DNA from 2 places in the Halobacillus sp. Marseille-Q1614 genome. Region 1 is predicted to be linked to the other one. Evidence: predicted binding sites of a transcription regulator. Region 1 holds the regulator's gene; the other holds the start of a gene.
What was found. Region 1 encodes LexA, which represses DNA repair genes until DNA is damaged. Its sites were predicted from a motif close to CGAACATATGTTCG; they were not measured.
Positions count from the first base shown of each region.

Region 2: a site for LexA is predicted at 2,851-2,864, ahead of ruvA (Holliday junction branch migration protein RuvA). Genes of this name have one in related genera too.

Region 1 covers NZ_CADDWH010000001.1:1,332,339-1,340,464, reverse strand. The annotation lists gene HUS26_RS06760 (methionine gamma-lyase family protein) at 1-19, shown strand, start outside; gene HUS26_RS06755 (MerR family transcriptional regulator) at 132-536, shown strand; gene glnA (type I glutamate--ammonia ligase) at 558-1,889, shown strand; gene HUS26_RS06745 (TetR/AcrR family transcriptional regulator) at 1,945-2,553, opposite strand; partial or broken gene HUS26_RS19985 (transposase) at 2,877-3,226, opposite strand; gene lexA (transcriptional repressor LexA) at 3,365-3,988, opposite strand; gene HUS26_RS06730 (recombinase family protein) at 4,303-4,962, shown strand; gene HUS26_RS06725 (DUF896 domain-containing protein) at 5,039-5,272, shown strand; gene tkt (transketolase) at 5,454-7,451, shown strand; gene sirA (sporulation inhibitor of replication protein SirA) at 7,594-8,001, shown strand; gene HUS26_RS06710 (YneF family protein) at 8,074-8,126, shown strand, end outside.
Region 2 covers NZ_CADDWH010000001.1:927,036-935,161, reverse strand. The annotation lists gene queA (tRNA preQ1(34) S-adenosylmethionine ribosyltransferase-isomerase QueA) at 1-942, opposite strand, end outside; gene HUS26_RS04570 (DUF2905 domain-containing protein) at 966-1,157, opposite strand; gene ruvB (Holliday junction branch migration DNA helicase RuvB) at 1,163-2,164, opposite strand; gene ruvA (Holliday junction branch migration protein RuvA) at 2,185-2,796, opposite strand; gene HUS26_RS04555 (BofC N-terminal domain-containing protein) at 2,911-3,237, opposite strand; gene HUS26_RS04550 (YebC/PmpR family DNA-binding transcriptional regulator) at 3,308-4,060, opposite strand; gene HUS26_RS04545 (YhcN/YlaJ family sporulation lipoprotein) at 4,142-4,699, opposite strand; gene nadE (NAD(+) synthase) at 4,770-5,507, opposite strand; gene HUS26_RS04535 (aminoglycoside phosphotransferase family protein) at 5,542-6,504, opposite strand; gene safA (SafA/ExsA family spore coat assembly protein) at 6,494-7,636, opposite strand; gene pheA (prephenate dehydratase) at 7,811-8,126, opposite strand, start outside.

The DNA of each region.
Region 1 (8,126 bases):
ACTGGAAGATAGAGAATAGGAAGTCTGGATAATTTTTTGAAAATTTTGATGTGAAGTTTTGTAACATATGTTGACATTAAAACGGTCTCACGTATAATAAAAGTAGAATTTCATTTTGGGGGTGGCTGTCGATGAGTGATCAAATTCGTCGTTCCATGCCGTTGTTCCCTATGGGAATTGTCCAATCCTTGACTGATCTTTCTGCTCGGCAAATCAGATATTATGAACAGCACAAGCTTGTCACTCCAGCTAGATCGGAGGGCAACCGCCGCCTGTTTTCTTTTAATGATGTTGACCGCCTTCTTGAGATAAAAGCTCTTATCGAAAAAGGTGTAAATATGGCAGGTATTAAGCAAGTGCTTTCTATAACTGAGCAGCCGAAGAATGAGGAATACGATAAAGAAGTCGTGGAGGAAGTTCATAACGAACTGACAGACCGCGAACTTCGCCGTATGCTGCAGCATGAATTACTCACTGCGGGAAGACAAGGGAAGATGAGTCTAAGACAAGGAGAAATGTCTAGGTTCTTTCATTAGATCATAATTAGGAGGAGTAACATGGGATTAACTAGAGAAGAAATTTTCAAAAAGATTGATGAAGAAAACGTAAAATTTATCCGTCTTCAATTTACTGACATGCTGGGAACTATTAAAAACGTAGAAATTCCAGTAAGCCAGTTAGACAAGGCATTAGACGGAATGATGATGTTTGACGGGTCTTCCATTGAAGGATTTGTTCGAATTGAAGAATCTGATATGTACTTAGTACCAGACTTGGATACATTCGTTGTATTCCCGTGGTCATCTGAAAAAGGGAAAGTAGCCCGTTTTATCTGTGATATTTATAATCCAGACAAAACTCCTTTTGAAGGATGCCCTCGTTATAACTTAAAGCGTAACCTTAAGAAAATGGAAGAGCTTGGCTTCTCCGCATTCAACATTGGGACAGAGCCGGAATTTTTCCTGTTTAAATTAGATGAAAAAGGCGAGCCGTCTATGGAGCTTAACGATAAAGGCGGATACTTTGACCTTGCACCTACAGACTTAGGTGAAAACTGCCGTCGTGATATTGTACTTGAGCTTGAGGAAATGGGCTTTGAAATTGAAGCTTCCCACCACGAAGTAGCTCCTGGGCAGCACGAAATTGATTTTAAATATTCCGATGCGGTCAAGCACTGTGATGATATTCAAACATTTAAGCTTGCCGTTAAGACGATTGCCCGTCAGCACGGACTTCACGCGACATTTATGCCTAAGCCGCTGTTCGGTGTAAACGGATCAGGAATGCACGCAAACATGTCCTTATTTAACGAAGACGGGAATGCTTTCTTTGACGAAAATGGAAAAGAGCAGCTTTCAGAGGTAGCTTACCAGTTCACGGCTGGAATCATCAAGCATGCAACAAACTTTACAGCTGTAACGAACCCTACAATTAACTCTTACAAGCGTCTGGTTCCTGGTTATGAGGCTCCTTGTTATGTTGCCTGGTCCGGCCAGAATCGAAGCCCGCTTGTACGTGTGCCGACTTCACGCGGGCTAAGCACACGTATCGAAGTGCGCAGTGTTGACCCTGCCGCTAACCCGTACCTTGCGATGGCTGTACTGCTTGCAGCGGGACTTGACGGGGTAGAGAACAAACTGGAAGCTCCATCTCCAGTAGACCGCAACATTTATGTGATGAATAAAAAAGAGCGTGAGGCTCACGGTGTACAAGACCTGCCAGCCACTCTTTATGATGCATTAGAAGAACTTCAAAAAGACGAAATTATGGTTCAAGCTCTAGGTGAGCACCTGTTCGAACACTTTGTAGAAGCGAAGGAAATCGAATGGGACATGTTCCGTACACAAGTTCACCCATGGGAACGCGAACAATATATTCAGCAGTATTAATAAAAAAACTGGATGCCGAGGCATCCAGTTTTTTATTCCTCTAAAAAGGCGAAAGCTAGCTGATCAGCATTTTTCGTATAAAGGTTCTTATTTTTTCTGCAGCATAGAGGGTGAGTTTGATTTCCGGATCCTTCATAAGGCAGTATTCAAAAACCAGCCCGCGATAAAATAGTAGTGTCATTTCTACAAAGTCCTCGGTAGGTCCATAAAATCTGAATTCCCCGCTCGTTTTTCCTTGTTCAATAATGTTAGTGGTTATTGGATATAGTTTTCTTTCTTTACCTATAATTAACGATTCCTCGTTATTTGCAGTAAGCTGATTAGAAAGAACAATAGACAAGAATTCATGTCCAAGATTCTCAGAAAATAATAAGCCTGCTTGTAAGACGGTTAAAAGCTGTTCTTCATTTGACCGGCCGTCGGGCTGCTCCGTTAATGCTTTTTCGTAAGCATCATCAATCTGCATGTAGTGATCTAAAATTACCTCATCTTTTGACTTGAAATACGTATAAAAAGACCCCTTGGAAGTCCTTGCAAGCTGTGTGATGTCTTCGACGTTAACATTTTCATATCCCTTTTCCTTAAACAATTTAACCGCACTTTCCGCAAGAGATTTTCTAGTATGGAGAGCTTTTTTCTGACGTGAGGAAAGTTTGTTTTTCATTGTTATAACCCGCCCTTCTTAGCTGAATTATAAATGACTGAAGTCATTAATTCAAGTCAATGACTATAGTCATTGACACTAGTCATGTTAATTTAATAAAAATGTACCCCTTAAAAAATGGAGTACGCAGATCTTTTCTATTTTCCTCTAATGCCTTCTTTTTGTATTTATGGTATTGCATTGCGGATACTCAAAATCACAAGCTGATAAAAAATGAAAACCTGGGCTTTCGGCATATCAAATTTAAAGCATGGTTTTCAATTGAAGGGAAAGCGTATGGCGACCTCCTGCGTTTAAATTCTTCATTCTAATAGGTAATACCATTCAGCTTCTTTAAATCGTGTTTGACGGTTCAGGCTAATGGTGGAGTGATGAGACTTACGATCAGTTAAGTTCAACCCCAAAAAACCAGCGATAAGCTACATAGGCTGAATCTGTCTTTTTAACTCACGCTCGGAACTGCTGCCGTACAAATAACCGATGAATCTCATTTTGAATAGCACAAGAGGATCAAGAGATGGACGACCATTGTCTTCTGAATAAAACGGACGTACTTTTTCTAGGTAAAGGAGAAATCTATGTATTGATCAATCTGGTCTTCGGGCACAAGCCCTTCTAACGTTACCATTTCCATTTCAATCTGCCGATCATTTCTTAATTGGAACAAAGGAATCACCTTTTCCAAAGAAATCTATCTTCAGGGCATAAAGAGATCAAATTTTTGAAAAAGACCAAAAAAATAGGGCTGTCGAGAACTTTCTCGACAGCCTGAGATTCCCTTCTGCAAGTAGTGAAAGGGAATCTTTTAAACTTAATGCACCGTCCGATATAAACCTACGACTTTACCTAAAATACTCACATCATTCAAGATAATGGGATCCATTGTGGCATTCTCCGGCTGTAGGCGGATATGATTACTTTCTTTAAAGAAACGCTTTACCGTTGCTTCTTCATCTTCTGTCATTGCGACAACTATATCTCCATTGTTAGCTGTTGTCTGCTGTCTGACAATTACCATATCTCCATCTAAAATTCCGGCTTCAATCATACTTTCTCCTTGAACGACAAGAACAAATGTAGTGTCCTCAGGACCCGCCAGTGTGTCAGGAAGCGGGACATATTCTTCGATATTCTCGATCGCTGTAATAGGCGAACCTGCCGTAACTTTACCAATAACAGGAGCATAAGCTGCTTCGCTCTTAGGAATGGCATTCTCTTCTTCAAGCTCGATAACTTCAATGGCTCTAGGTTTCGTCGGGTCGCGGCGGATGAATCCTTTTTTCTCTAATCGTGATAAGTGCCCGTGAACAGTAGAGCTTGATGCTAATCCGACAGACTGGCCGATCTCTCTTACTGAAGGCGGATAACCTTTAAGTAACACTTGTTCTTTAATGAAATCTAGTATTTCCTGCTGCCTTTTAGAAAGTTTATTCATATTTATACACCTCGAACATAGGATTTAATTACATACATTCTATCATGATAGATTTAAAAATACAAACAAGCGTTCGAAAAAAACCATTGACAAGAACGAACGTTCGTATATAATAAAGTTATAAAAAGCGAACAAATGTTTCTAAGAACAAAAGTTCGAATCGGAGGTTGGTATTATGTTTAATAAAATGTCTATGCTGGATGTCACTTATATTCTATTATTTATTGCGAGCCTGGCTTTTCTTTACTATTCTATGGTGACGAGTGTATAGTACGCTTATCAAATAAATAGATATAGTAAGGCAGGGAGAAGAAGTGAAGGCGATTCTATATTGCAGGGTGAGCACAGAAAAAGAAGAGCAGGTGACTTCGTTGGCTCGTCAGAAAGCGGAGCTTGAGTCATTGGCTGAGAAGTATTCTATAGAAGTCATTGAGTGTATATCTGAACAGGCGAGCGGATATGACATTGAGAGAGAAGGAGTATTCCGCTTGCTTGAAGCTTTTTCAAGAGAGGAAGCAGATATTCTCATGATTCAGGATGAAACGAGGCTCGGGCGAGGAAATACAAAAATAGCTTTGTTTCATCAGCTTCATAAACTTAACATAAAAATATTTACGTTAACGGATCATGGGGAAATGCAGATGTCGGAGTCTGATTCGATGGTTTTACAAATCGTCGGTATTGTTGAAGAGTATCAGCGGAAGATACATAATATGAAAATTAAACGCGGGATGAAGCGGGCGGTTGAACAAGGGTATATTCCTGAGAAAAACCTGTCCAACCAGCATTTATCGCCTGGACGGGAGCGGCTGGAATTTCCGGTCGAGGAAGTAGTCAGGCTTAAAAAAAACAAGCTTACTTTCCATGAAATAGCAGCCACTTTGAGGGGGCTCGGGTATAATGTTTCAAAAGCCACCGTGCACCGCAGGTATCAAGAGTTTATCTCGCTTGAAAACGATAAAGAAAACCGTTAAAATAAGGAGGACAAGAGGCTTAAGAAGAAAGCTTCTTGTCTTTTTCATTTGATCCTATAAAGGAGGAGAATGGCGCATGCTTACGAATGAAAAGCTGGAGCGTATTAACGAGCTTTCTCATAAATCAAAAGATAAGGGATTAACCGAAGCTGAGAAAAAGGAACAGCAGGACCTTCGTCAAGAATATTTAAAAAATGTACGAAAGTCTTTTAAAAATCAGTTAAAAGGGATGAAAATCGTTGACCCTAACGGCAAAGATGTAACCCCTCAAAAACTGAAAGACATGCAGGAAAAAGAAAAGAAACACTAAACCCTAAATCATCCGCACCTTGATGAGGTGCGGAATTTTTATTATTTCCTGGTGGATTTGAGAATTTTTGTTAGAAAAATGCATAAATTCGCGAGTTTTCGGTAACATTGCTTGTCACAAGCGGTTTTTCATTATAGGATAATACTTGTTACATACGAAACCAGAAAGGGGAACTAAACAAATGGCAAACAGCCTTGCACAAACTTCGATTAATACGATTAGAACTCTTACCATTGATGCGGTAGAAAAAGCAAACTCTGGACACCCGGGGATGCCGATGGGTGCCGCACCTATGGCTTATACTTTGTGGACACAGTTCATGAATCATAATCCGAAAAACTCTAATTGGTTTAACCGTGACCGATTTGTACTTTCAGCGGGGCACGGCTCTATGCTTCTATACAGCCTGCTTCACTTATCAGGATATAAGGTAACTATTGAAGATCTTAAGAATTTCCGTCGGTGGGATTCTAAAACACCTGGACACCCTGAATTCGGTCACACGGATGGGGTGGAAGCGACGACAGGACCTTTAGGTCAGGGTCTTGCTATGGCTGCAGGTATGGCTATGGCCGAAGCTCACCTTGGGGCTAAATACAATCGTGATGATTACAATGTTGTCGATCATTATACTTTTGCAATCTGCGGTGATGGTGACTTAATGGAAGGTGTTTCTCAGGAATCTGCTTCATTAGCCGGACACTTAGGCTTAGGAAAACTCGTTGTTCTTTATGACTCCAATGATATCTCTTTAGACGGGGATCTTGACCGTTCCTTCAGCGAAAGCGTTGAAAAGCGTTATGAAGCTTATGGCTGGCAGGTAATCCGTGTAGAAGACGGAACAGATACAGACAGTATTGCTAAAGCGATTGAACAGGCAAAAATGAATACAGACCAGCCGACAATGATCGAAGTGAAGACGATCATCGGTTATGGTTCACCGAATAAATCTGGTAAATCAGCTTCTCACGGTGCTCCGCTAGGGGAAGAAGAGGCAACTGCAGCGAAGGAATACTATAAGTGGGGCCACGACGAGCCTTTCCATGTGCCTGAAGAAGTATATCAGGACTTTAAAGATAAAGTTCAGGCTAATGGCGAGAAGAAGGAGCAGGAGTGGAACGACCTGTTTAAACAATATAAAGAATCCTACCCAGAGCTTGCCGGTGAGCTTGAAGCAGCGATGGACGGACGTCTTCCTGAAGGATGGGATAAAGAACTTCCTGCATACACAGTCGGTGAAGACAAACTGGCAACTCGAGCATCTTCAGGTGAAGCGATTAATGCACTATCACAGAAGATTCCTTATTTCTTCGGCGGAAGTGCAGACCTTGCCGGATCCAACAAAACGGCTGTAAAAGATGAAGACGACTTCTCCCGCAAGAATTATGCTGGCCGAAACATCTGGTTTGGGGTTCGTGAATTTGCAATGGCTGCTGCACTAAACGGTATGGCGCTTCACGGCGGTTTAAAAGTTTATGGCGGTACGTTCTTCGTATTCAGCGACTATCTTCGTCCGGCTCTTCGTTTATCAGCGCTGATGAATCTGCCGGTTAATTATGTATTAACACACGATTCTGTTGCTGTTGGTGAAGATGGTCCTACACACGAGCCTGTAGAACAGCTGGCTTCTCTAAGAGCAATGCCGAATCTTTCGGTTATGCGCCCGGCTGACGGAAACGAAACAAGCGCTGCGTGGAGACTGGCTCTTGAGTCCAACACAACACCGACTGCACTTGTCTTAACTCGCCAAGGTCTTCCTACTTTAGAAGGTACAAGCTATGAAGGTGTGAAGCGAGGCGCTTATATTCTAAGTGATTCTGATAAGAGCACGCCTGATGGTATCCTTCTTGCATCAGGTTCTGAAGTACAGCTTGCCGTACGCGCACAGGAAGAGCTTAAAACAAAAGGCTATGACGTCCGTGTCGTAAGTGTTCCTTCCTTCGATCGATTCGAAGCACAGGATTCAGATTATAAAGAAAGTGTACTTCCATCAGACGTAAGACGGCGTCTTGCTATTGAAATGGGAGCGTCCTTTGGCTGGGAACGTTATGTAGGACTTGATGGAGCTGTAATCGGCATTGATACATTTGGTGCTTCTGCTCCTGGAGACGAAGTCATTGAGAAATACGGTTTCAACGTAGAGAATGTCGTTAAGCATGCTGAAAGCTTAATGGGATAATAGAGAGAATAGCTGCTGCCTAAGGGCAGCAGCATCTTTTACATAATTGAAAATATGACAAAAGTACTCTAAATTCAGTGACAAAAAGTGACAAACTTATCCTTCCTTGCTCGCTATAATACTTGCAAGGAGGATTGGTTATATGCAATTTGCAGTCTATGCTATAAAAAGAGAAGTAACCGAACACTACTATTATAAGGTAGATATATTGAAGAGATTTTTTGAGGAATGCAGCGACTTTCCTCATTCTCATATTTACAAACAGCAACTAGACTACATCACGAACCATTTCTCGTTTTTAGACTGGCTGAAAAAAATCCATAGCAGCCATTCAAATTTAAATAGTCAATTATTCGATTGTTTAAGGAATTATGATATACTAGAAGATAAGAAATGCTGTTGTCTATTTCAGTGTGACAGCCTCTGGCAAGCGGAACGGGTTTTATTTCAACCGTTAAGAATGTGTGATCAATCGTTTTTTATCGTAGAAGAAAGCGGCGAGCATTACGGATGGATTTCCCCTTTTATACGTCAGCGTCTGTTATCGTAAAAGCCTGTTGTATTCATCAAGGTCTTTTACTATACTGTTATGGGAGACAACACGAAGGAGGAAGACGTTGATATGACTTTGGGTATCGTATGGGTCATCATCATTGCTCTATTAGCGCTTGTAGG
Region 2 (8,126 bases), 410 kb from region 1:
CCTTGATGCAAAAGCGCTGACCAGCATAATCAGCGTCGACTGCGGCAGATGAAAATTAGTGATCAGCCCATCGATCGCTTTTAATTCATAAGGAGGATAGATAAAGATGTCTGTCCAGCCGCTAGAGGCCTGAAAACGCCCATAATCTCTCATAATCGTTTCAAGCGTGCGAGTTGTAGTGGTTCCAACAGAGATGACCCGCCCGCCATTTTCACGGATCCTTCTCAGCTGGGCCGCTGTCTCTTCACTGAGCTGGTAAAACTCTGCATGCATTTCATGGTCTTCTACATTCTCAACGCTTACCGGCCGGAAAGTCCCAAGGCCAACATGTAAGGTCAAGTAAGCAATCTCTACGCCGGCATCTTCAATCTCTTTTAATAATTCATTGGTAAAGTGGAGTCCTGCTGTCGGAGCAGCCGCAGAACCTTCTTCTTTCGCGTAAACCGTCTGATAACGCTCTCTGTCTGAAAGCTGTTCCTTAATATAAGGAGGAAGAGGCATTTCACCTAGTGTTTCAAGAACTTCAAGAAAAATACCTTCATACGAAAAGCGAACTTTCCGTCCCCCGTGCGCCTGAATCTCTGTACACTCTGCTGTCAGCTGACCGTCCCCGAAAATAATCTTTGTGCCTAGTTTTACTTTCTTCGCAGGTTTCACGAGAACTTCCCATTCGTCGTTCGATCCCTGATGTAAAAGAAGCACTTCCACTTTTCCTCCGGTTTCCGCCTTTGAACCGTAAAGCCTTGCCGGCAATACTCTCGTATCATTTAAAACGAGACAATCTCCTTTTTTAAGATACTCTTTAATATCCTTAAAACTGCGATGATTAATCGTTTCTTTCTTACGATCGAGCACCATTAACTTAGAGGAAGATCGATCTCTTAATGGAACCTGAGCGATCAGCTCTTCCGGTAAATCAAAATCATACTGCTTAATATCCATAAGATACTATACTCCCATTCTAATTACCTGATTCTTCCTATTATATAAAATATTAGTGTTAAAACAATACTTGCAATAATCGAGGTCATAATCGGGAAATAAACAGTCACTGACCCTTTTTTAAAAGTGAAATCTCCAGGCAGGCGACCGAACAAATTCCATATCAGACCTATGACTATAAATACAACCCCTATAACAATAAAGATTTTACCCATGCCCGTCAAGAGCCAGGCACCTCCCGGTTAAAGTGTTCATAAGCTTTCGGGGTAACGACCCGCCCCCTTGGCGTCCGCTGGATGAATCCCCGCTGCAATAAGAAGGGTTCATAAACATCTTCAATTGTCTGCGATTCTTCTCCAACAGTGGCTGCGAGAGTATCAAGTCCCACAGGCCCGCCGCGAAACTGATCGATAATAGCGACGAGCAGTTTGTGGTCAATGTGGTCTAGCCCCTCATCATCAACTTGCAGCATTTTTAACGCCGTTTGCGTTGTTGGAATTGTGATTGTATCCTCACCGCGCACCTGAACGATATCTCTTACCCTCTTTAACAGGCGGTTCGCTATTCTTGGTGTTCCCCTTGAACGCCGGGCTACTTCCACGGCCGCTTCGTGATCAATGCCCACATGAAAAATATCAGCCGTCCGTTCAACAATAGAACGCAGCGCTGCTGTATCATAATAATCCAGGCGGCAATGAACCCCAAAACGGTCGCGTAAAGGCGCGGACAGCAAACCGGCCCTTGTGGTCGCTCCGACTAAAGTAAAGGGAGGAAGGTCGAGCCTTACAGAGCGGGCACTCGGTCCTGACCCAACGACGATATCTAAACAAAAATCCTCCATCGCCGGATATAGGATTTCTTCTACCGAACGGGGCAGGCGGTGAATTTCATCTATAAACAGAACATCCCCCGGTTCTAATGAGGATAAAATCGCCGCTAAATCTCCTGCTCTTTCAATAGCAGGCCCGGAAGTCGTTCTAAACTGCACGCCCATTTCATTCGCAATAATGGAAGCGAGCGTTGTTTTTCCTAAGCCGGGCGGTCCGTAAAGCAGTGAATGATCAAGCGGCTCTTCTCTCATTTTGGCGGCTTGGATGAAGATGCTGAGATTCTCTTTCGCTTTATCCTGTCCAATATATTGATTTAACGTTTCAGGACGAAGACTTAATTCAATCTCTTCTTCTGCGCCCTGCAACTCTCCGGAAATCATTCGTTCTTCCACGTGTGATCTTCTCCTTTCTGCTAGGATTTAAGGAGCAGCTGTAAACCTTGTCTTACATAATCATCTACATTTGCTTCTTTAGCTTTCGCAAGCTCTGGCTGGACTTTATTTAATTCTTTATCTGAATAGCCCAGTGCTTTTAATGCCTCGAGAGCTTCTTTAATGCGTTCGCGTTTTTCACTTGAAGTTAAGTCTTCCTGGTAGAAGATCGTTTGCTCATTCTCTTCATCCGGAAGCCATATCACAAGTTTTCCTTTAAGGTCTAATATCATCTGACGGGCTGTCTTCTTGCCAACCCCTGGAAAGCGGGTAAGATACTTATCATCTTCCTGCTCAATCGCTGATACAAATTCAGGCACACTGACGCTTCCAAGAATCGCTAGTGCACCTTTAGGACCGATGCCTGAAACATTCAGCAGCTTAGCAAAAAGCAGCTTGTCTTCTTTTTTCTTAAACCCGTATAAAGATTGCTGGTCTTCTCTAATATAGTGATAAGTGTGTACTTTAACTTCTTTATGTAATTCGAACTGATAGGGGTTGGGGCAGAGAATTTCATAGCCGATGCCCTGGGTCTCAAGTTCAATCCCATCCTCTTCAACAGCTGAAACTTTCCCTTTGATGTATGCAATCATTTTTCGTATATCCCTCTTATTCTGCGTTATTATAGTAACTTTAATTGTAACACACAAGCACATGTTCGCATAAGTGAAAAAACACCTTAAATTAAATAAGGTGTTTTTCGTTTATTAAGCTATTTCTAACTCTCTTTTAAACGTGATTTGTCCCGTTCTTTGATCTTCGACAACCCATCCGTCATACTGTGCCCAGAAGTCCTCCATCGCCCAGATGGTTTCTACTTTTTCTTTTGTATCCACTAAATTGTCATTTTCATAAGTATTTAAAATGACCTTTAACTCCAGCGGCTCTCTTAAGACAAAAGCCGGAACAGCTTTGTCTTCTTTTGTGACAGCTGAACTGGCCAGGCTGTGGTTTTTCACCTCGCGGACTGGTTCATTGGCGGTAAAGGTGAATGAGCTGATAAATAAGACCGAAATTACTAGCCAACTTTGCATCTTGCATCCCCCTAATATAAAAGCTGTTACTTCTAGTATGTTCAGAAGCAACAGCTTTTATAAGAGAGAATTAGGAGAGCTTTTCTAGTACATCTTCATCTGCATCGAGATTATGATAAACCTCCTGTACATCATCATTGTCTTCCAGCGTATCGATAAGCTTCAGCATTTTTTCAACGCCGGCTTCTGCAAGCGGTGTATAGGTCGCAGGGATCATTGTTACTTCTTCTGTTTGAAATTTATAACCATTTTCTTCGAGTGCTGTCTTAACGTCAACAAAATCTTCGGGTGATGTATAAATTTCAAACTGATCTTCACTCGTTTCGAGTTCTTCACCACCAGCTTCGATAACCTCTAGAAGCAATTCTTCTTCATCTGCATCAGTTTCCTGCCGGTCGATCACCAAATAACCTTTACGATTAAACATGAAAGAAACACAGCCGTTTTCCCCTAAGTTGCCGTCATTTTTATTAAAGGCATGGCGAACTTCAGCCGCCGTCCGGTTCTTATTGTCGGTTAAGACTTTAACCATGACAGCTACACCGCCTGGGCCGTAGCCTTCATACGTGATTTCTTCGTAGTTTACGCCGTCCAAGTCACCGGTCGCCTTTTTAATAGCTCGATCTATATTGTCATTTGGCATATTATCCGCTTTTGCTTTATCTACAGCGAGACGAAGGTTCGAATTCATTTCCGGATCTCCGCCGCCTTCACGGGCTGCCATAAATATGGCACGGGCGTTCTTCATGAATATTTTGCCCTTTTTAGCGTCCTGCGCGCCTTTTCGGCGTTTAATATTATTCCATTTAGAATGGCCTGCCATAGGCAATCTCCTCCCCTGGAGCGAATCATTTTCCTTTACCAATATATCACAAAAGCTATTGTTTGATAACGGGGTTACTTTTTAGTTATTTCCACTGAAAAAGTCAGAAATCCTTTGTTTTATTTTTTCAGGAGCTTCTGTCGCCATTCGCCTGTTATCTTCTTCTTTCTTTTGATTCCAGGCATTGATGTTCGTATATACTACGATAGGCAGATCCGTAACCGTTTCTGCTTTCTTAATAATTTTCTCTTCAATGTCTTTATCCCTTCGGTCTGTCGGATTTACTTTTACAGCTATAAAAGCTTTTTCCCCATTTGTAAAAGTCTGTGTTAAAGTGACTTCCTTCAGTTCATTTACTTTCTCGGTAATTAACATGGCATCCTCATTGTTAAAAGGATTATCATGCGACTTTGTCGTTTCTGAGTACTTATTTTCTTTCATTTCTTCCTGGGCAGAACGTTTAAAATACTGGTCTTCCCCTGTTGGGATTTGAGTACCCTTTTTCTTTCCTTCATCTTCTGAATATTCCATAGGCTGATACAACTCTTCTTGTGCTGTCTCTTCTTTTTCTGGTACGTCTTGATTACAGGCCATTAAAGAAAGGGCCGCTATTGTTAAAAATCCAATAATTTTCCACATAAAAACATTCTCCTTTTCCATTACTATGGAGCAAAGAAGAATGTTTTAGTCTGTTAAAATAAGGAAGCCTTTATTTCAGAGGACCTGGAGCTATTTTTCGTTTATGCTCAGATCTTTTATGCATACGTTCAATAATTTCTTTATCCTTTTGCGGAATGCTTTCTCCTCTTAAGTAGCTGTCGATCATATCATAACTCGTGCCCATTTCATTCTCATCAGTCTGGCCTTCCCATAAGCCCGCGCTCGGCTGCTTGTTGATAACTTCTTCAGGAACACCGAGATATTTAGCCATTTCTCTCACTTCACCTTTTGGAAGATTGACTAAAGGCACTAAATCAACACCGCCATCTCCAAATTTTGTGAAATATCCTGTATACCATTCCGCTGCATTATCTGTACCTACTACAAGGTATTGATGATTCGTTGCGATCGTATAAAGTGTGCTCATTCGCAGACGGGCCCTCAAATTGGCATCTGCAAGCTGTTCCTGTTCTGAATTATAAGTGTCAGCTTGTTTTAACTGCTTGGCAATGGAACCAAACATGACGTTATGTGTTTCTGTCAGGTCCACCGTTAAAGAAGAGATGCCGCAGGAATTGATCACCTTTTCAGCATGCTTCTGATCAGCAGGATTGCTTTTACAAGGCATAATAACGCCTAAAGAATCGTCGGGGCACGCTCTTTTTATAAGATGGGCAACAACGGCTGAATCGATTCCTCCGCTTACACCGACAAGCAGTCCCTTTACATTGGCATCTTCCACTTGTTCACGGAGCCAGCCGACTATTTTTTCAACTTTTTGTTCCACTTGTTTGTTCATCCTTTCACACTTAAGATATTCATTATCTTAGCATGAATTCTGTATAACGGACAAATCGTTTCCGCCTCTCCCAGGCTGTCTCAAGCTTCACCAGGTGAGTGTAAATGTTTTTTTCATCGTAGCGGTCCCTGTTATATACATAAAGCCATTCTCTTAGTAAGTCAGCAGGAATCAACACTCCATGGAGCCATATTTTTTGATAGTTAACATGGCGAAAAGTTAAAAAAAACCGGGACCGATTATCCTCTAAATGAGGCAGAAACCTATGGGCCAGCTGGATATCATCATATAACTCAGGTCCGCGATGCAGAAGGTCAAAATCAATAAGTTTCGCCAGACCGTTTTTATCAATGATAAAGTTGTGATGGGCCACATCCCCGTGCAGCCACTGCCTGCTTTCCCACGCCTTTTCTTCAATTTCCCCCCACGGATATTCCGAGAAGCTTTCAAGATAAGCAGAAGTCAGGGCTGCTAATTCTTCATAAAGCCTCAGCTTTTTTGCCTCTTTAAATATGGGACGTGTTTCCCTGAACTGGGCAAGTCTTCTCTTCCATTTCAAATAGAGCGGATCCCTTGGAATAGACTCTACTTCGATTCCTTTGGACGTGCGGTGGAACTGCCGCAGACATTCGTATGCTTTCACCCGGTCGTTCTGGCTGGTGAAATCCGCATGCTTTCCATTGACCCATTTAAACAGCCCCCATTCGCAGCCATGTTTACTGATTGACCTTTCGCCATTAGGAAAGTGGACGGGAAGGGCTGCCAGACGATACCCTTCTTTCCAACAGCGAAAAAAGTTCAGCTGCTGTTTCAGTACTCTTGACCGGTGGTAGCCTTTTAATAAATAATCCTCATCGCCTGCCCTTACTTTATAAATTTTAGGTTTAATTTCAATATACCTTTTAATACTAAAATCTTTCGAATAGTCCAGCCAATTAAAAAGGCGATCCGTGTAAGAATCGCCTTCTTTCGTTTTATTCTTCATCGTCTTCGTCATCCTGCCAGTCTGGATACTGCGGTGCCTCAAAGGACTGCGGCGGCTGTATGAAGTAGCCTCTCATCTGTCCGTCTCCATTCATCATTGGATGAGGGTACCACCCGGAAATTTGTGGAGCCATCATTTGATTAGGAGGATAATCACCATACTCCATCATCTGATCCCTCTGCATTGGGCCGGGTCCGCAGCCACAATCATTTGAGTTCCCCCCCATGTAATCTTCTGAGACAGAATCGTCTCCTTCAAAAGACATCGGAGCCTGATGATATGGCATAGCCTGAGGCGGATAATTCATGTTTGGCTGTATTCCCATAGGCATATGATATGGCGGACACCAAGACTGATCCCAATAATGGTAAGCCTGAGGAAGAATCGGCGGACAGTAAGGATGGTGGTACATTGGCATATGCATTGGCTGATTCATCATCGGCTGGTTCATTCCCTGCACCGAACTTTCTTCCATCTCCTTAGCCTTCATTTTATACTCCGGCATCTTATGCTGGGGTTTTTGCTGTTCCTGTGCGGGTTTAACCGGCATTTTCTGTTTTGGAGCAGGCATTTGCGGCAGATGGAAGGTGGTGTAAAAATTATTTGTATTTTCATCCATCGGCATTTGTATCGGCATATTCATCTGCATCGGCATCATTGGCTTTTCCATAATTGGCTTAGCTTTAGGCATTTTTTCATCTTCTTTTATCTTAGGCAGCGGTTTTGGCATAGCTTTCGGTGCTTCCTGTTTAGGTACAGGTGCTGCCTTTTTCGGGGCAGTTTTCTTCGGAGCAGGCGCCATCTTCTTAGGTGCAGGTGCTGCTTTTTTAGGTACGGGCGCCGCTTTTTTAGGAGGAGCTTCCTGTTTAGGCATTTCTTCTACAGGCGCTTCTTTTTTCGGCATTTCTTTCTTCGGCATCTCCTTAATTGGCATCTCTTTCTTCGGCATCTCTTTTGGAGCTTCTTTTTTCACTTGTTTTTTCCCCTGGGGTACTTTAATTTTCATTCCAGGCATAATCATATCAGGATTCGATAACTGAGAGTTCACTGCTTTTAATTCTTCGAAATCCACCCCATACTTTTTCGAAATCTTCCAAAGTGTATCACCTTTTTGTACAATGTGAATTCTCACAGTTGCAACTCCTTTCCTGTGAAGTAGAAAAAATTATAAGAGCATAGTCGTTTCCTAACACTCTATGCTCTGGTGAGACAAAGAATGATGAAAATGCCCAATGTTTTATAGAAAGCCGCAGGAAAAGGTTATTAATAAAGCAAAAACTATAAAAAAAGCTGAGTCAAAATAGACTCAGCTTTGGTGACAAATAGGGGTTGGTACATTCATTTGATAACTTGGATAAGTGCCTAAAAGCTTCATTGTACATCCTAAAGCTTCTAATTCAGCTTTAACACCAGGGAATAAAACGTCATCATAAGTCTGATCAACATCAATCAGGAAGAAATAGTTTCCCAAGCCCGTTTTCATAGGCCGTGATTCTATTTTAGATAAGTTCATTTTTCTCCAGGCAAATGCGGCCAGCACCTGATGCAGGGCTCCTACATAATCTTTTGGCAGGGTCACCATCACTGTCGTTTTTTGAGTAGGTGCCGGCAAATCCTTAATG